3 regions of the Alkalihalobacterium sp. APHAB7 genome follow, and region 2 is predicted to be linked to each of the others. Evidence: riboswitches for the same ligand, from Rfam matches in the RefSeq annotation. Region 2 holds a riboswitch; each other region holds the start of a gene.
The links. Region 2 has a riboswitch for lysine ahead of lysA (diaminopimelate decarboxylase). Riboswitches for the same ligand answer to the same signal wherever they lie in the genome.
Positions count from the first base shown of each region.

Region 1: it holds a riboswitch for lysine, as region 2 does, so the genes downstream of both, ACNSTQ_RS02125 (Na+/H+ antiporter NhaC family protein) here and lysA (diaminopimelate decarboxylase) in region 2, are expected to answer to the same signal.
Region 3: it holds a riboswitch for lysine, as region 2 does, so the genes downstream of both, ACNSTQ_RS22345 (aspartate kinase) here and lysA (diaminopimelate decarboxylase) in region 2, are expected to answer to the same signal.

Region 1 is NZ_JBLWFS010000001.1:486,624-488,832, forward strand. It holds gene yunB (sporulation protein YunB) at 1-624, shown strand, start outside; lysine riboswitch at 795-970, shown strand; gene ACNSTQ_RS02125 (Na+/H+ antiporter NhaC family protein) at 1,121-2,209, shown strand, end outside.
Region 2 is NZ_JBLWFS010000019.1:29,920-32,128, forward strand. It holds gene lysA (diaminopimelate decarboxylase) at 1-1,085, opposite strand, end outside; lysine riboswitch at 1,287-1,466, opposite strand; gene ACNSTQ_RS16495 (spore germination protein) at 1,567-2,209, opposite strand, start outside.
Region 3 is NZ_JBLWFS010000046.1:6,261-8,469, reverse strand. It holds gene uvrC (excinuclease ABC subunit UvrC) at 1-746, shown strand, start outside; lysine riboswitch at 810-996, shown strand; gene ACNSTQ_RS22345 (aspartate kinase) at 1,160-2,209, shown strand, end outside.

The DNA.
Region 1 (2,209 bases), on a different contig from region 2:
GTTTTAGGTACAGAAGCGATTAATGACGCCATTTCTAAGAAAATTGCTGAGCAGTTAGATATGGATGAGTTGCTGATTGTTGAAAAGGATCAAAATGGAGATATCGCCTCGATCACATTTAATTCATCTATTGTCGCTCGTGTTCAATCTGAAGCGACACAACGGGTTCAACGCTATTTACGATTAATGGAACAAGGCAGAGTCCATGAGATGGTCCTTCCTGATGGTGTGGAAGTTGATTTTAACGAAGAAATTTACACACAAGACGGTATTATTTATACGATTCCTTTAGGTCAAGCGACAAACAATGCTCTACTCGCTCATTTAGGTCCGCAAATTCCGGTTCGATTTACAGCGATTGGGGATGTAAAGGCAAATATGAGGCATCAAGTAGAAAATACGGGCATCAATAATACGATGTTATCTCTATATCTCGATCTGCAAGTGGATGTTAAAATCGTTATTCCATTTGCAACAGATATGGAGGTTGTTAAGACCTCGATTCCGATTGGTATGACGTTAGTTCCAGGGAAAGTTCCAGAATATTATAATGTGGGTGGAACGGGTCCAGCACCTACCTTCATTAGAGAGTCAGACATTCAAGATGCTGTAAGAGATAATTAACTTAGTGCTCCAATTGAAGGTTGTCCGATAGTGGACACGTGTTGAAAAACCAAAAAGTAAGAGTTATCTCCTGCTGAAAATAACAGAAATTACATTTGGCGTTTTTTTAGAATAATGCTATACTATAGCGTGGTCAATGACAAAGTAAATAGTTACACCTCATCAAGTAATGATGAGGTAGAGGCGCGAGTTTCAAGAGTAATCAGTAGGAGGATGACAACTGTGAGTACTGATGAAAGGGGAACTTGCCGAAGTGAGAGTACTTGTTAACGTACTTTTTGCTGGGGTTGCATCGAATAGGTGTAACACTGTCACAGCACCGGTGCTGTGGAGGACTACTTTAGTTGATGGGGAGCCAATAGATGCTCGATTAGAGAGGCTTACTCAAGAAGATAGAGTCACCACTTCAACTAGATTTTTTGAAGTGAATGACACTTTAGAGTAAGCCTTTTTTTGGTTCCAATTGTAGTAAAAAAAATTAGTAGGAGGTCAAAAGATGGAAACATCAGTATTATCATTAATTCCTCCCGTGCTAGCGTTAATCTTAGTTATTATAACGAGACGTGTATTGATTTCGCTAGGGGCAGGGATTATTGTCGGTGCGTTATTACTAAATGGGTTCGATCCAATCAGTTCTTTAACGCAAATCTTTGGGATTGTAGCAGCGATTTTCTATGTGGACGGTGCAATCAATGATTGGGAGCTTTATATTATCTTTTTCTTATTATTATTAGGAATGCTCGCTTCCCTAATTGCTTTATCAGGTGGAAGTCGTGCGTTTGGTGAGTGGGCGCTTAAACGCGTAAAAACAAGAGTAGGTGCTCAATTAGTAACCGTTGTGTTAGGTATTATTATCTTTATTGATGATTATTTTAATAGTTTAACAGTTGGAAATGTAAGTCGTCCTTTAACAGACCGTCATCGAATTTCACGCTCAAAGCTAGCGTATCTCGTGGACTCGACATCTGCTCCAATGTGTGTCATTTCACCAATTTCTAGTTGGGGAGCTTATATTATCGCAATCATCGGCGGTATCTTAATGACACATAGTGTTACTCAATATCAAGCACTTCAAGCCTTTTTAATTATTGTTCCAATGAACTACTATGCCTTATTTGCTGTACTACTCGTCTTAGCGGTGGCATGGTTTAAGCTAGATTTCGGTGCGATGAAAAAACACGAAAAGTTAGCCATTGAAACGGGTGAAGTGGTAGATAAAGCAAAAGGAATACCTCCAGGGGAAAACATGGATGTTCAACCTGTGGAAAATGGTAAAGTAAGAGATCTCGTATTACCGATTATTACTTTAATTGTTGGTACAATTTTCTTTATGGTTATTACGGGAATTCAAGGAACAGAAGGAACAGCAACGATTCTTGAAATCTTTGAAAATACCGATGTAGCTGCAGCTCTCGTCTATGGAGGCTTACTTGGATTAGCAGCAGCTGTTATTTTAACATTAATGAAAAAAGTACCAGCGAAAGACTTTGGAATGGGGTTGTGGGCAGGTATAAAATCGATGCTTCCTGCGATCTATATTTTAATTTTCGCATGGACGATTATTGAAATTATTGGCGATTTAGGG
Region 2 (2,209 bases):
TCACAGCACTTACCAGCTATCGAATACTTCGTTTCCACTTGATCATTAGCACGATTAGCAAGAATTCCTTCGTACTTCGCTTGATATAAGGCTGGGCGAAGGTTATCTGTCATTCCACCATCAACTGAAAGGTAATGACGGACATTAGGAATATCCTTTTGTGAACCTAATGTATATAGAGTTGTTCCCGCGTCACCAACTAGTGATCGACCTGGCTCAATCCAAATTTCCGGCATTGATAAATTCAATTTATTCACATGATGTTGAACAGCTTCAATCGTAGCTTTTACATAATCACCAACCGGTAATGGTTCATCGCCTTCAATATAACGAATACCAAAACCTCCACCTAAATTTAATACTTTTAAGTCAAAGTTTAATGACTTAGACCAATTTTCAATATAAGTGTAAAGCTTTTCAACAGCCAAGACAAATCCAGTCGTTTCAAAAATTTGTGAACCTATATGGCAATGAATTCCTAGTAATTCAAGTTGCTCACAATCCAAAGCCCACTCAATTGCCCGATCTACTTGCCCGCTTAACAAATCAAATCCGAATTTAGAGTCTTCCTGACCTGTAGTAATATAATCATGTGTATGTGCTTCTACACCTGGAGTTGTTCTTAATAATATAGATACTTTACGTTGATGTGTATTTGCTGCTTGCTTTAATAATTCTAATTCATAAAAATTATCTACTACAAAACAACCTATGTTTGCACGAACAGCCATATCTATTTCTTCTGGACTTTTATTATTCCCATGAAAGTGAACACGCTCCATAGGAAAGCCAGCAATCATTGCCGTATACAGTTCCCCACCTGAAACGACATCTAAGCTTAGATCTAATTCATTTGCGAGTTGAACCATTGCAACACAGCTAAATGCTTTACTAGCATAAGCAACTTGACTTCTTACATCTAAATCATTAAATGCCGTTTTAAATGCTTTTGCCTTCTGTCGAATGAGTGAAACATCATAAACAAACAGAGGAGTTCCGTATTGCTTCGCAAGTTCAACTGTATCAATTCCACCAATTTCCAGGTGGCCAATGTCATTAACTCTACTTGTACCATGTAAGTGCATCGTTTCTCTCTCCTATCTTCGCATCAACTAACAATCTACAACATATAAAAATATTCCTTCTATATATGAGAGATTGGAGATCCGTTTTATATTCTAATTGTATAAATGAAAGGTGAGATACCTACCTATTTGGTTAATAAAAAAACAGCTAATGTAGTTACACTAGCTGTTATGACCGAGCCATAGCAAGAGTAACCTCATTTGTAGAATAGTACTCCACTGTATTTAACAGTGACAGTGTGTCACTTTTTTAATGACACCCCAGTAAAAGAATAGGATGGTACCACTCTTTCACTTCGGCAAATCGACCTTTCTGCCTGAATCATCGCTTCCATCTCGCTCTTCAGACATACTCATTCTCACTGCACCTCTACCCCGTGTTTCATAAAGAAATGAGGGACTTATACAATTAATAGGTACACTTTATCATAATCCTTGCTAAGTGGCAACATTGTTAACGATATGTCTTATACATATTAATTTATGATTGTTTAATCGGATCCTTTGGACTGACTATGCTAGGACGCCGTTTAACGGACGGCACAGAAACTCGAACGAGAATTTGCCAAAAGGCAGCTGGATTAAATGGCAATAATGGCCATAAATATGGTTTATTTAAAGATTTTATCATCGTTAGAAGTAAAATAAATATCGTTGAAGCAATAACAAATCCTGGTAATTTAAAGATAGCTACAACTAACAATAATGCTAACCTTGCTACTTTCATCGCTATCCCTAATTCATAACTCGGTGTAGCAAATGTTCCAATCGCTCCTAAAGCGACGTATAAAATGACTTCTGGCACAAACAATCCTACATTAATTGCAATTTCACCTATTAATAATGCCGCAACTAACCCTAATGCGGTTGCTAAAGGGGACGGAGTATGGATGGCGGCCATCCTCAGTAATTCTATTCCAAGTTCAGCAAGTACAATTTGTACAAAAACAGGAACATTCGTTGTTTCATTTGGACCAATAAATTCCAACATCTCTGGTAATAAATTTGGTTGCATAACAAACAACAACCAAAGCGGAAGAATAAACAAAGCTAAGATCATTCCTGAAAAACGAACCCATCTTAAAAAGGTTCCTATAGCAGGAGCTTGTCGGTATTCTTCAGCA
Region 3 (2,209 bases), on a different contig from region 2:
TAAAAGAGAAATTTGCAATTATTGAACGAAATGAAGAACGGACGATAAAGGCGGTTGAAAATTTAGGGAAAGCATTAGGTATTTCTACACCATACCGGATTGAGGCATTTGATAACTCGAACATTCAAGGAACTGATCCAGTGTCAGCAATGATTTCATTTATAGATGGGAAGCCTAGTAAAAAGGACTACCGAAAGTATAAAGTAAAAGATGTTGAAGGCCCTGATGATTACGCTTCGATGCGAGAGGTCGTTTACCGCCGTTATTCAAGGCTGTTAAAAGAAAATGGTCCATTTCCAGATCTAATTGTTATCGATGGAGGAAAAGGACAAATTGCAGCCGCTCAAAGCGTCCTAGAGGATCAGCTCGGTCTCACAATTCCTGTATGTGGTTTAGCTAAAGATGAAAAGCACCGTACATCTCAACTTCTCATGGGAGATCCACCTGAAGTAGTACCATTACAAAGAGACAGTCATGAATTTTATTTATTGCAAAGGATTCAAGATGAAGTTCATCGGTTTGCGATCACTTTTCACAGGCAGGCACGAAGCAAAACGATGTTTTCTTCTATTTTAGATGACATTGATGGAGTAGGAGAAAAGAGACGACGGAAACTTCTTAAACATTTTGGTTCGATAAAAAAAATGAAAGAAGCAAACATCGAAGACTTTAAAAAGATTGCTATTCCAGAAAAAGTGGCAGCAGAAATCATACGTGTATTAAATAGTAATGAAGATAAAAAGTAATTGTCAGTATCACGATGTTCTGTTAAAATGAAAACAACTTAATATACCGAACTTCTAATTTGAAGTGGTGGTAGAGGAGCGAAAACCAAGAGTAGGCAAAGTGAGGAAGATGGGTTCCATAGACATTTGCTGAAAGGGGAATTCGCCGAAGCGTTAAGAGTCTCATCTCTCTTATTGCTGGACTTGTATTGAATAGGTACAAGGCTGTCACGCAACCAACCCAAAAGTTGTGTGGAGAACTATCTCACGGAGCAAGGGAACATCTATTACCTTTTTTGGTATTCCAAGCAACAGTGAGGACTCTTCCTTTCTGTTGCTTTTTTTGTTTTCTTTCTCAGTTACAAATCTATATTCAAAAAGCAGGACAAAAAGCGGACTTTTTGAATGTCTTTTCAAGAAAGGATGAAATCATAGTGGCGATCATAGTACAAAAATACGGCGGGACGTCTGTAGGGACAGTCGAAAGAATTGAACACGTTGCAGGACGAGTTGCTAAAACAGTAGCACAAGGACATGAAGTAGTTGTTGTCGTTTCAGCAATGGGGAAAACAACAGACCAACTCGTTAAACTAGCAAGTGAAATATCGGATAAACCGAGCAAACGTGAAATGGATATGCTTCTTACAACCGGTGAGCAAGTGACGATTTCTTTACTTGCTATGGCACTTCAAAAGAAAGGCCTCGGTGCGACATCTTACACAGGATGGCAAGCAGGTATCGTGACAGAAGACAGTCATAGTAATGCAAGAATACTGGATATACAAACGGAAAAAATTCAAGCGCAGTTATCTTTAGGCAATGTTGTGATTGTAGCAGGGTTTCAAGGTGCGTCACAAGACGGCGAAATTACAACGCTAGGTAGAGGCGGTTCCGATACGACTGCTGTTGCGTTAGCAGCTGCATTAAAAGCAGAGCGATGCGATATTTATACAGATGTTACAGGAGTGTATACGACAGATCCACGGTTCATAAGCGGAGCGAGAAAGCTGCATTCGATTTCTTATGATGAAATGTTAGAAATGGCCAATTTAGGAGCAGGGGTTTTACATCCTAGAGCTGTGGAGTTTGCAAAAAATTATCAAGTGAAATTAATGGTTGCCTCAAGTATGGTTGAGGAAGTAGGTACGTTAATTGAGGAGGACGTTTCAATGGAACAAAATTTAATTGTACGCGGGATTGCATTTGAAAATGATGTAACGAAAATCACTGTTTCAGGGTTGCCCAACCTAATCGAAACGCTGTCAAATGTATTTAGCATATTATCAGAACACGGTATTAATGTAGATATTATTATACAAAACCAAACTGCTGAAGAAAAAACAAGCATTTCTTTTTCAACAAGCCGTTCTTCATTAGATGAGGCGTTGGCTGTATTAAACAACCATAAAGAGGAACTGCAGTTTACAGAATTAACACATGAAGGTGATCTTGCAAAAGTATCCATTATCGGATCCGGAATGATA